3 regions of the Chimaeribacter sp. YP20170169 genome follow, and region 1 is predicted to be linked to each of the others. Evidence: predicted binding sites of a transcription regulator. Region 1 holds the regulator's gene; each other region holds the start of a gene.

Region 1 (4,171 bases):
AACGTTAAAATTTGCGCCATGCTGTGAAAAATTTTGCAAGCAGAAAGAGTGGGGCGCGCCATGTGGTCAGAGTATTCGCTGGAGGTGGTGGACGCCGTAGCACGCACCGGCAGCTTTAGCGCGGCAGCGCAGGAGCTGCACCGGGTGCCCTCGGCGGTCAGTTACACCGTGCGCCAGCTGGAGCAGTGGCTGGCGGTGGAACTGTTTGAGCGCCGCCACCGTGATGTGGCGATCACCGAGGCCGGACAGGTTTTTATTGAGGAGGCGCGCGGTGTTATCAAAAAAATGCAGGCCGCGCGTCGCCAGTGCCAACAGGCGGCCAATGGCTGGCGTGGGCAACTCAATCTGGCGGTGGATCGGGTGGTGCGTGCCGATCGCACCCGGCAGCTGGTGCTCGATTTCTACCGCGAGTTTCCCGATATGGAGCTGCTGATCTCGCCGGAGGTGTTCAACGGCGTCTGGGATGCGCTGGCGGATGGACGGGTGGATGCAGCGATTGGTGCCACCCGCGCCGTGCCGGTGGGCGGCAGCTACCGCTTCCGCGACATGGGCTTTCTGCCGTGGCGCTGTGTGGTGAGCCGTACCCATCCGCTGGCACAACTGCCCGGCCCGTTGGCGGATGAGCAGTTGCGGCCGTGGCCAGCCCTCTGTCTGGAGGACACCTCCCGCACCCTGCCGAAGCGCGACACCTGGACGCTGGATAACCAACGGCGGCTGGTGGCGCCAGACTGGACCAGCGCGCTGGATTGCCTGCTGGCTGGCCTGTGCGTGGGGATGATCCCGGCGCACATGGCGCAACCGCTGATCGATCGTGGAGAGTTGGTGCTGCTGACGCTGGCGCAACCCTTCCCGGACAGCGCCTGTTGCCTGACCTGGGATCAGGCGCGCACCTCGCCAGCGCTTAGCTGGTTGCTGGATTATCTGGGGGACAGCGAAACGTTGAACCGGGAGTGGTTGCGTGGGGAGTAAAAACCGGGGCGCATGGCCCCGGCTGGTCGATTAACGGCGGTAGTCGCGGTAGGGGCCATCGGCCACGGAGCGACGCTCCACCAGTTTCGGGCGCACTTCAATGGTCTGCGGGTCTTCACGCTTGCTGGTGATGCGATCCAGCAGCATGGCAAAAGCACTCTCGCCGAGGCGCTCTTTCGGCTGGTGGATGGTGGTCAGTGCCGGGGTAAAGTAGCGCGCGTTACGCACGTTGTCATAGCCAATCACCGAGATGTCTTGTGGCACGCGCAGGCCCATCTCGTCGGCGGCGCAGATGGCGCCCATTGCCATGATGTCGCCGCCGCAGAACACCGCCGTTGGGCGCTGCTTCTGCACCAAAATCTGCTGCATCGCCTTGTAGCCGGACTCCGGCTCAAAATCACCCTGTACCACCCACTCCGGGCGCACAGTGATATTTGCCTCTTCCATCGCCTTCAGGAAGCCCTGATGGCGGCCGCCGCCGGTGTTGCGTGACAGCTGGCCGGGGATGATGCCGATATCACGGTGGCCGCGCTCAATCAGATAACGGCCTGCGATGTAGCCGCCCTCAAAGGCGTTATCAATGATGGAGTCAGTAAAGTCGCTGCGTGCTGAACCCCAGTCCATCACCACCATCGGGATGTTGCGGTACTCCTCGAGCATACCGATCAGCTGATCCGGGTACTCAGAGCACATCACCAGCAGGCCATCGACGCGCTTTTGCGCCAGCATCGCCAGGTAAGCTTGCTGCTTGTCGAGGTTATTGTGGGAGTTGCAGAGGATCAGGGTATAGCCCTTGCTGTAGCAACTGTTCTCCACGGACTCAATCACCTCAGCGAAGTAGGGGGCCTCACTGGAGGTCGCCAGCAACCCGATGGATTTGGTGTGGTTGACTTTCAGGCTGCGCGCCACGGCGCTTGGGGAGTAGTGCAACTCCTTGATGGCGGCCCAGACCGCCGCCTTCGTCTCTTCAGCGACGAAACGTGTTTTGTTGATAACGTGTGACACGGTGGTGGTGGACACGCCGGCACGTTTGGCGACATCTTTAATCGTGGCCATGGGAAAAGTGACTCCTGAAAATACGTGTTACAGCACGTAACTATAATGTTAATCGTTTGCCTGCGTTTATTCTTCTGCCCACCGTAAAAGATGCAGTGAATTCTAGGGGGAGAGGACGGTCATCTTCGCTGGGGAGCGGTGGGGCATTGCAGCCGCGGCCGGGTACGCAGTGTGTAAACCGCGAATTTTCCCCTATTCTTGCGCAAAGGGGAAGCAGAAAATTATCCCGTTGCGCATCACGACGTGATAGGCACTGCCTGCAATACTGTGAGAATATGAGAACTCATACAAACATTGTGGTTTTGTTTGCGTTATTCAGGAGAACACATGGATACCAATTTGAAACTGTCGCTATGCACCACTGTGGCGGCGCTCACCATGATCATTGCCTTTAGCTTTACCGCTGTTTTGGGCTAATCCGCCTGCACCAGAAAAAAAAGACGCCCTTGGGCGTCTTTTTTGTTACGCGGTGGTCAGCGCACGGTCTTGGGGGTCATCACGCGGCGGGCGCCGACGTAATGGTCCTGCCAGTAGTCATTATCCAGATAGCTGATGCGGATATCCTCGCCGGTGCGCGGTGACTGGATAAATTTGCCATCGCCGAGATAGACGCCAACATGGTCAGCCGCGCCACGGTTGGCGATGCGGAAGAAGACCAGATCGCCGCTCTCCAGCTCGCCACGTTTAACCGGCGCGGCATCACGCAGGTGGTACATCTCATTGGCGGTGCGTGGCAGGCGGATCTTCATCACATCTTTATAGGCGTAATAGACCAGCCCGCTGCAATCGAAACCGGTGGTGGGGGAGGTGCCGCCCCAGCGGTAGGGCTTGCCTACCTGCTTCATTAGCTTGGTCATCGCCGTTTGCTTGGCTTTCTGGTAGCGCTTTTTATGCGCCGGGCTGAGTGCCAGCGGGCCGCTCTCCACAGCTTTGGCCTCGTGGCCGGGCAGGCGCTGGCGGCCATAGCCTTTTTTATAGCCCTTTTTCGGCGGCGTCACCTTGACCAGATGGGTAGAGGCGGTTTTACGTGTTTTACCGCTTTTGGTCGTGACCTTGACCACCTGAGCCTTGTCGCGGCTGGTGGCTTTTTTCTTTACGCTGGTTTTCACCGGCTTGCGCTTTTTACGGTCATCCGTCCTGGCCTCACTGGCATGGCCCTTGCGGGGTTCGGCCGACGTGCGCGCATGGGGCGACGCATGCGCCAGATTCATACAGAGCTGGGTAAAAAGCAAAACGAAAAGCGTAACGAGTAAACGCATGGCAACGCTACCAAAAGTGTCCGACAAACATCCATGGAGGCCCAGTATCACTGAAACCTGCCGCACAAAAAAGCATGAAACCCCCTGATTCTAATTCATATTGTCAGAAAAAGTTAATAGCTTTTTTCATTAGTGAAAACTGGGGGGGAGATATGCTGCTTTTATCCGCAACTCAAGCGGTTAGCGGCCTGGCGGCATAGAGGGATAACGCGTTTTTCCGATAAACCTCATCGTTCAGATCTGTTACTGTTAACATATGTTTAATTATTGTTAGCAGTCAGGCCGACGAATTTGGGGCATGGGGGAAAACCCTGCAAAAAATGGTGTTTTCATCCCGTTGCCGCCCTCGTTACAATAGGCCACTGCTGATTTGATGTGACGCGTAATAGCCAGCCAATGGCTTGAGGAAGCAAGACAATGACGACAATTGAAAAGATCCAGGCCCAGATCGCGGAAAACCCGATCCTGCTGTACATGAAAGGCTCCCCGAAGCTGCCAAGCTGTGGCTTCTCCGCTCAGGCGGTACAGGCGCTGTCCGCGTGCGGTGAGCGTTTTGCCTATGTGGACATTTTGCAGAACCCGGACATCCGTGCTGAGCTGCCGAAATACGCCAACTGGCCGACCTTCCCGCAGCTGTGGGTGGATGGTGAACTGGTCGGCGGTTGCGACATCGTGCTGGAGATGTACCAGCGCGGCGAACTGCAACAGCTGATCAAAGAGACCGCCGAGAAGCACCGTTCCCAGGAAGAGCAACAGTAATCCGGGCGCGGGGGCAACCTCAGCGGCAATGAAAACGGGCGACCCTAGGGTCGCCCGTTCTGTTTTACTCGTCGGCCTCTGGTGTCGCCAGCGGCCAGCCACCCAGCCGTTTCCAGCGGTTGACCAGC
Region 2 (4,171 bases), 1.3 Mb from region 1:
CCTCAAGCTGCCAGCGCTGAATGAGCGACCAGAGGATATTCCGCTGCTTGCCAACCATCTGCTGCGCGCCGCGGCGCAGCGCCACAAGCCGTTTGTGCGCAGCTTCTCCTCCGATGCGATGAAACGGCTGATGGCGGCGAGCTGGCCGGGCAACGTGCGCCAACTGGTTAACGTGATTGAGCAGTGCGTGGCGCTCACCTCCGCACCGGTGATCAGTGACGCGCTGGTGGAGCAGGCACTGGAGGGAGAGAACCGGGTGCTGCCGACCTTTGCCGAGGCGCGCAACCAGTTCGAGCTGCACTATCTGCGTAAGCTGTTGCAGATTGCCAAGGGCAATGTGACGCAGGCGGCGCGCATGGCCGGGCGCAACCGCACCGAGTTCTATAAGCTGCTGTCGCGCCACGAGTTGGATGCCAACGACTTTAAGGATTAGCCGTCGCAGGTGGCTAAACAAACCGGCCAGAATGTTTTACACTCGCAGGCTTATTGTCGCACCGGGCAGGGCAGGATAGTGGGCAACTGCCATACTTAACAGGCCACCATGGCCAGCGCCGGGCAGGCAATCGTTGTCGGACAGTGGGCGTGCGCCGCCGCCCGGCACGAGATGTCAGACGAAAACCTCCGGCCTTGAGCCGCATATTATGTAAAAGAAAGGGTTCGCCATGAAAAAGATTGACGCGATCATTAAGCCGTTCAAACTGGATGATGTCCGTGAAGCACTGGCCGAAGTCGGGATTACCGGCATGACGGTCACCGAAGTAAAAGGCTTTGGCCGCCAGAAGGGCCACACTGAACTCTACCGCGGCGCGGAGTATATGGTCGATTTTCTGCCGAAAGTGAAAATCGAGATTGTGGTGGCCGATGACATCGTGGACACCTGCGTGGAGACCATCATGCGCACCGCGCAGACCGGCAAAATCGGCGACGGTAAGATCTTTGTCTTTGACGTCTCCCGCGTGGTGCGTATCCGTACCGGCGAAGAGGATGAAGAGGCGATCTAAGCCCGCTCCCCGCCATAAAAAAGGGCGCCTTCGGGCGCCCTTTTTGCGTTGGCTTACAGCACCTTGTGCGGGCCAAACACCTCATAGTGCAGGTTCTCTGCCGGGATGCCGACATCCAGCAGCTGGCGGGCAACAAACTGCATGAAACCAACCGGGCCGCAGAGGTAGAAGTGCATCCCCGGCGTTGTCAGTTGCGGCGCGATCGCCCCCAGATCCATCCAGCCGGTGCTGTGATAGTCCACGCCCACGATATCCTTCTCTTCCGGCTGGCGATACCAGACGTGGCGAGAGAGGTTGGGCAGCGCGGCGGCAAGTTCGGCCACTTCACCGGCAAAGGCGTGCAGGCGGCCATTCTCGGCGGCATGTAGCCAGTTGATCGGCGCGGCGTGCCCCTTCGCCTTCAGGGTGTGGAGCATGGAGAGCAGTGGGGTCTGGCCAACGCCGGCGGAGATCAGCGTCACAGGCGTTTCCGGTTGCACATCCATGAAGAAATCACCGTGCGGCGCAGCGAGTTGCACTACGCTGCCCTCTTGCGCCACCTGATGCAGGTAGCGGGAGACCGCGCCCTCATCCTCACGTTTCACCGCGATGCGGTAGCTGCGGCCATTCGGTGCGGCGGTCAGGGAGTACTGGCGGATCTGGCGGTGGGTGTGCCAGGCGGCGTCCTGCACATAGACCGACACATACTGCCCCGGGTGGAAATCAACGACCGGGCCGCCATCCACCGGTGCCAGCTCAAAGCTGGTAATGATCTCGCTCTGCGGCTGCTTGCGCACGATGCGGAAATCGCGGGTGCCTTCCCAGCCGCCGTTCTGCGCTGCGGTCTCCTGGTAGATCTGCCCCTCACGCTGGATAAAGACCCCAGCCAGCACCCCATACGCCTTGCCCCAGGCATCCAGCACCTCTTGACCGGGGCTGAGCAGCTCATCCAGCGTCGCCAGCAGGTTCTCACCGACAATCGCGTACTGCTCCGGGCGGATATTCAGGCTGGCGTGCTTCTGCGCAATCTTCTCCACGGCGGGCAGGATGGCGGGCAGGTTCTCAATATTGGCAGCATAGGCACAAATGGCATTGAACAGCGCCTCGCGTTGATCACCGTTGCTCTGGTGGCGCATGTTAAAGACATTTTTCAGCTCGGGATGGCGGCCAAGCATCCGGTCATAAAAGTGCGCTGTGAGTTTTGGGCCGGTGGCAACCAGCACGGGAATAGTCGATTTGATGGTGGCAATGGTTTGTGAGTCCAGCATGGTGTGCTCCTGGAGACGCAGGGCGTCGAAGATAACCAATCTAAATGATGTATTTTAAATGCATCTTATATAAGTCGCAGGTAGTTGTAAATAGACCTGTTTTTGTTAAGGATTTGTTATTTTGAGAGCCAGCCCGCAAAGGTAAATATTCACCACAGCCGGTTAGGAAAAGCGGGTTGCACCTGCGGGAAGGGCATGGGGTAGAATCCTTGTGCAGCTTGAAGCCAATCGTTTGCGTAAAAACCTGGCCTCAGCCCTATGGCGACAGGCAAAAACAGTTTACACTGTGGCCCATCACCCGTAGGGGTTGTTTAATTGAGTGTGTGAGTCAGGAGAAGCAGATGTTAAAGCGTGAAATGAACATTGCCGATTATGATGCCGAACTGTGGCAAGCAATGGAGAAGGAAGTTGTTCGTCAGGAAGAGCATATTGAGCTGATTGCCTCAGAAAACTACACCAGCCCGCGTGTTATGCAGGCTCAGGGTTCCCAGCTGACCAACAAATATGCGGAAGGCTATCCGGGCAAGCGCTACTACGGCGGCTGTGAGTATGTCGACATCGTCGAACAACTGGCCATCGACCGCGCAAAAGCGCTGTTTGGCGCTGACTATGCCAACGTCCAGCCGCACTCCGGTTCCCAGGCTAACTTCGCCGTTTACACTGCACTGTTGCAACCGGGTGACACCATCCTTGGGATGAACCTGGCGCACGGCGGCCACCTGACTCACGGCTCCCCGGTTAACCTCTCCGGCAAACTCTACAACGTCGTGCCTTACGGCATCGATGAGAGCGGCAAAATTGACTACGCTGATCTGGCGCAGCAGGCCGAGACTCACAAACCGAAAATGATCATCGGTGGCTTCTCCGCCTACTCCGGTACTGTTGATTGGGCAAAAATGCGTGAAATCGCAGACAGCATCGGCGCTTACCTGTTCGTCGACATGGCGCACGTCGCCGGTCTGGTAGCGGCGGGTGTCTACCCGAACCCGGTTCCTCACGCACACATCGTCACCACCACCACCCACAAAACCCTGGCTGGCCCGCGCGGCGGCCTGATCCTGGCGAAGGGCGGCAATGAAGATTTCTATAAGAAACTGAACTCCGCTGTCTTCCCAGGCGGTCAGGGCGGCCCGCTGATGCACGTCATCGCGGGTAAGGCTGTGGCGCTGAAAGAGGCGATGGAGCCAGAGTTCAAAACCTACCAGCAGCAAGTGGCCAAAAACGCCAAGGCAATGGTGGAAGTGGTACTGGCGCGCGGCTACAAAGTGGTCTCCGGCGGCACCGAGAACCACCTGTTCCTGATGGATCTGGTGGACAAAGAGCTGACCGGTAAAGATGCTGACGCCGCACTGGGCCGCGCCAACATCACCGTCAACAAAAACAGCGTGCCGAACGATCCGAAAAGCCCGTTTGTCACCTCCGGTATCCGTATCGGTACCCCGGCGGTCACCCGTCGCGGCTTCAAAGAAGATGACGTGCGCGCGCTGGCTGGCTGGATCTGCGACGTGCTGGACAACATCCATGACGAAGCGACCATCGAGCGTGTGAAACAGCAAGTGCTGGAGATCTGCGCCCGCCTGCCGGTTTACGCATAATTGCCGGCGCGCCAGACGCGCCCCGCAACAGAAGGCACTGCTTCGGCAGTGCCTTTTTTTTGCCTGTGGCCGCCGGAAATTTGCGCTACAGTAGCGGCCTGACTCAGGCCGCCGCGGCGGCCCGATAACCTGTAAATGGAGAGACAATGGTTCTGCCTTCCCCCATCTGGCTGGCGCTCAGCTACTTCACCTACTTTTTCTGTTACGGCATCTTCCTGCCCTTCTTCGCCACCTGGCTGAAAGGGGAGGGGCTGGACGCCGAAAGCATCGGCCTGCTGCTTGGCGCGGGCATGGTGGCGCGCTTCAGCGGCACCCTGCTGCTGGCCCC
Region 3 (4,171 bases), 1.5 Mb from region 1:
CAGAGCGTGGCGGTGTTTCTCTCCTTTGATGGCGAACTGCCGACCCGCCCCACCATTGAGGCGCTGTGGTCGCTGGGCAAACGGGTGGTACTGCCGGTGCTGCACCCCTTCTCGCCGGGGCATCTGCTGTTCCTGGATTATGCGCCGCAGACGGCGCTGGCCGCCAACCGCCTTGGCATTCTGGAGCCGCCGCTGGACGTACGCCACCTTCTGCCGCTGCAACAACTCGATGTCATTCTCACCCCTTTGGTGGCCTTTGACGACAGCGGCCAGCGGCTCGGCATGGGCGGCGGTTTCTACGACCGTACGCTGGCGACGTGGCAGGCGCACGGCCCCTACCCCATTGGTCTGGCGCATGAGTGCCAACAGGTGGCGGCCATTCCGGCGGAAGTCTGGGACGTGCCGCTGCCAGAGATCCTCACCCCCGCCAAACACTGGCAATGGTAGCAACGAAAACGGGTGCCCTAAGGCGCCCGTCGTAAAGAGAGAGCCAATCAGTACAGCAGGCGGGTACGGATGGTGCCCGGGATCTCTTTCATCAGTTGCAGCGCGGTCTCCACGCCTTCACTCTCCACGTCGATCACCACGTAGCCAATCTCCGGGCTGGTTTGCAGGTACTGGGCCGCAATGTTGATGCCCTGCTCCGCGAAGATCTGGTTGATGCGCGTCAGCACGCCGGGGCGGTTTTCGTGGATGTGCAGCAAACGGCTGGCGTTGATGCCATGCGCCGGCAGCGACACTTCCGGGAAGTTGACGGCTGAGAGCGTGGAGCCATTGTCAGAGTACTTGCTCAGCTTGCCGGCCACTTCCGAGCCGATGTTCTCCTGCGCTTCCTGGGTGGAGCCGCCGATGTGCGGCGTCAGGATCACGTTGTCGAACTCGCACAGCGGCGAGATGAACGGGTCGCTGTTGGTGGCTGGCTCGATCGGGAAGACGTCGATGGCCGCACCCGACAGGTGTTTGCTGGCAAGGGCGTCGCACAGGGCCGGGATATCGACCACCGTGCCGCGCGAGGCGTTGATCAGGATCGCGCCCGGCTTCATCAGCTTAAACTCTTCCGCACCCATCATCTCTTGCGTGGAGGGGGTTTCCGGCACATGCAGCGAGACCACGTCGCTCATGTTGAGCAGCTCCGAGAGGTGGCGCACCTGCTGGGCATTGCCGAGCGGCAGCTTGTTCTCGATGTCGTAGAAGTAGACGTGCATCCCCAGCCCTTCAGCCAGCACGCCAAGCTGCATACCGATGTGGCCGTAGCCAATGATGCCGAGGCGTTTGCCGCGCGCCTCAAAGGAGCCGACTGCCAGCTTGTTCCAGATGCCGCGGTGGGCCTTGGCGTTGGCCGCCGGGATGCCGCGCAGCATCAGCAGCAGTTCGCCGATCACCATTTCGGCGACGGATCGGGTATTGGAGAAAGGCGCGTTGAAGACCGGGATACCGCGCTTGGTGGCCGCCTTCAGGTCAACCTGGTTGGTGCCGATACAGAAGCAGCCCACGGCGATCAGCTTCTCTGCGGCGGCGAACACCTCTTCAGTCAGCTGGGTGCGCGATCGGATGCCGACAAAGTGCGCATCGCGGATCGAGGCTTTCAGCGCCTCAGTGTCCAGCGCACCCTTATGGTACTCAATGTTGGTGTATCCGGCAGCACGCAGGCTTTCGATGGTGCTCTGATGGACCCCTTCTACTAACAGAAACTTAATTCTGTCTTTCTCCAGTGATACTTTTGCCATAACCCGACCCTATAGTTCAGACTTCAGAAACGGCTGTTGCATAACAGCTCCGCTCCAACATAACAAATATTCAGCGGGCGGCAATACAAACGATTGCGGGCAGAGCAGCACAAGGCTTATCGGCGGCAGTAGATTCTGGCGAAAAATGCTGGCGAAGCGTAGGCAGCCAGAATGTTACAGAATTCCGGGCGCGGCTTGTGACAGATGTCACCAAATTTGGGGGCCTGAAGAAAAGATATTTCAGCGGGGAAAATATGTCCGGTCATAAGGCCGGGTTATGGCGCGAGGTGAGACGCGGGAGTGGCATTCCGGCGACGCGCCCCAGCAGCCCGGTTGGGCTGAGTGACGCGCCGCCGCCACAATAGCGAAAACTTATTTTACGGTGCGGACACCCTCTGGCGTACCGATCAGCGCCACATCCGCGCCGCGGTTGGCGAACAGCCCAACCGTCACCACGCCCGGAATGCCGTTGATGGTGTTCTCCAGCGCCACCGGGTCAAGGATGGTGAGGCTGCGTACATCCAGGATGATATTGCCGTTGTCGGTCACCACGCCCTGACGGTACTCCGGCAGGCCGCCCAGCTTCACCAGCTCGCGGGCCACGTAGGCGCGCGCCATTGGGATCACCTCCACCGGCAGCGGGAAGTGGCCCAGCACATCGACCTGTTTGGAGGCGTCCACGATACAGACGAACTTGCGCGCCATCGCGGCGATGATCTTCTCACGCGTCAGTGCCGCGCCGCCGCCCTTGATCATCTGCATCTGGCCGTTGATCTCATCCGCGCCATCCACATAGACGTCGAGTACGTCCACCTCGTTGCTGTCGAACACCGGGATGCCGAGGCTCTTGAGCCGGGCGGTGGAGGCGTCGGAGCTGGAGACCGCGCCCTCGATCTGGTGTTTGATGGAGCCAAGCGCATCGATAAAGTGCGCGGCGGTCGATCCGGTGCCGACACCGACCACCGTGCCCGGCGTCACGTAGTCCAGGGCCGCCCAGCCAACCGCTTTTTTCAGTTCATCCTGAGTCATGGTAAATTCACTGCTCTTGCTGCGAAAACGTGTGCGTATTATAGAGCAAGCGCCGTGGAAAAGGGCGCGTAATCCGCCGCCGACGATCACAGATCCGCACGCCATGCCGCCGCGCGCGCATGATTTTGCCGCCGCGCAACGGCAAAAACTGTGGCATAGTGCAGGGATACACTTTTTTCAGGGGATAGAAGGTCGATGAAACGCCCAGACTACCGAACGTTGCAAGCACTGGACGCGGTGATCCGTGAGCGCGGTTTTGAGCGCGCGGCACAGAAACTTTGCATCACACAATCGGCAGTATCCCAACGCATCAAACAACTCGAAAACCTGTTCGGCCAGCCGCTGCTGGTGCGCACTGTGCCGCCCCGCCCCACCGAGCAGGGGCAGAAGCTGCTGGCGCTGCTGCATCAGGTGGAGCTGCTGGAAGAGGAGTGGCTGGGCAACGACACCGGCAGTGACTCGCCGCTGCTGCTGTCGCTGGCGGTCAACGCCGACAGTCTGGCGACCTGGCTGCTGCCAGCGCTGAAGCCGGTGCTGGCCGACTCGCCAATTCGCCTCAATCTCCAGGTGGAAGATGAGACCCGCACTCAGGAGCGGCTGCGGCGTGGTGAGGTGGTGGGCGCGGTGAGTATCCAGCCCCAGCCGCTGCCGAGTTGTCTGGTTGACCAACTGGGGGCGCTCGACTACCTGTTCGTCGCCTCAAAGGGGTTTGCTGAGCGCTACTTCCCGAACGGCGTCACCCGCAGCGCGCTGCTGAAAGCGCCAGCGGTAGCCTTCGATCACTTGGATGACATGCATCAGGCGTTTTTGCAGCAGAATTTCGACCTGTCACCCGGCAGCGTTCCCTGCCATATCGTGAACTCCTCGGAAGCCTTTGTGCAGCTGGCACGCCAAGGCACCACCTGTTGCATGATCCCACACCTGCAAATTGAGCGTGAACTGGAGAGCGGCGAACTGATTGACCTGACGCCCGGCCTGTTCCAGCGGCGGATGCTGTTCTGGCACCGTTTCGCGCCGGAGAGCCGCATGATGCGGAAAGTGACGGATGCGCTGATCGCCTACGGCCATCAGGTACTGCGGCAGGATTAAGCACGGCCTGCCGGCCGTGCGGGAAGATTACTGTGGGCGTTGTAGCTCAAACACCACATCGACCTGATCGTCAAAGTGGATAGTCTGCTGCTCATAGGTTTGCGCCGCGTCACCTTGCGGGGCGGACTCCGCCGTTTTGAACATGCGCATTACCGGCATCGGCTGGTAGTTGGCGACATGGTAACGGATGCTGTAGACCGGCCCCAGTTTAGCCTTGAAGCCCGCTGCCAGCGCGCCCGCCTGCTGGGTCGCGTTATCAATCGCCTTCTGGCGCGCCTGATCGCGGTAGGTGTCCGGGTTCGCCACCCCCAACTCCACGGCGCGGA

The links. Region 1 encodes PurR, which represses purine synthesis genes. Its sites were predicted from a motif close to CANGCAAACGTTTGCNTG; they were not measured.
Region 2: the regulator PurR is predicted to act here: its motif matches at 2,470-2,487, upstream of glyA (serine hydroxymethyltransferase).
Region 3: the regulator PurR is predicted to act here: its motif matches at 1,810-1,827, upstream of serA (phosphoglycerate dehydrogenase).

Annotation. Positions count from the first base shown of each region.
Region 1 covers NZ_CP176824.1:2,196,468-2,200,638, reverse strand. The annotation lists gene punR (DNA-binding transcriptional activator PunR) at 61-969, shown strand; gene purR (HTH-type transcriptional repressor PurR) at 1,000-2,025, opposite strand; gene cydH (cytochrome bd-I oxidase subunit CydH) at 2,353-2,442, shown strand; gene ACK3SD_RS09820 (C40 family peptidase) at 2,499-3,284, opposite strand; gene ACK3SD_RS09815 (Grx4 family monothiol glutaredoxin) at 3,702-4,043, shown strand; gene rnt (ribonuclease T) at 4,108-4,171, opposite strand, start outside.
Region 2 covers NZ_CP176824.1:894,568-898,738, forward strand. The annotation lists gene glrR (two-component system response regulator GlrR) at 1-433, shown strand, start outside; gene glnB (nitrogen regulatory protein P-II) at 663-1,001, shown strand; gene hmpA (NO-inducible flavohemoprotein) at 1,055-2,248, opposite strand; gene glyA (serine hydroxymethyltransferase) at 2,590-3,843, shown strand; gene ACK3SD_RS04125 (3-phenylpropionate MFS transporter) at 3,990-4,171, shown strand, end outside.
Region 3 covers NZ_CP176824.1:672,991-677,161, reverse strand. The annotation lists gene ACK3SD_RS03070 (5-formyltetrahydrofolate cyclo-ligase) at 1-447, shown strand, start outside; gene serA (phosphoglycerate dehydrogenase) at 495-1,727, opposite strand; gene rpiA (ribose-5-phosphate isomerase RpiA) at 2,100-2,756, opposite strand; gene ACK3SD_RS03055 (LysR family transcriptional regulator ArgP) at 2,952-3,845, shown strand; gene ACK3SD_RS03050 (oxidative stress defense protein) at 3,873-4,171, opposite strand, start outside.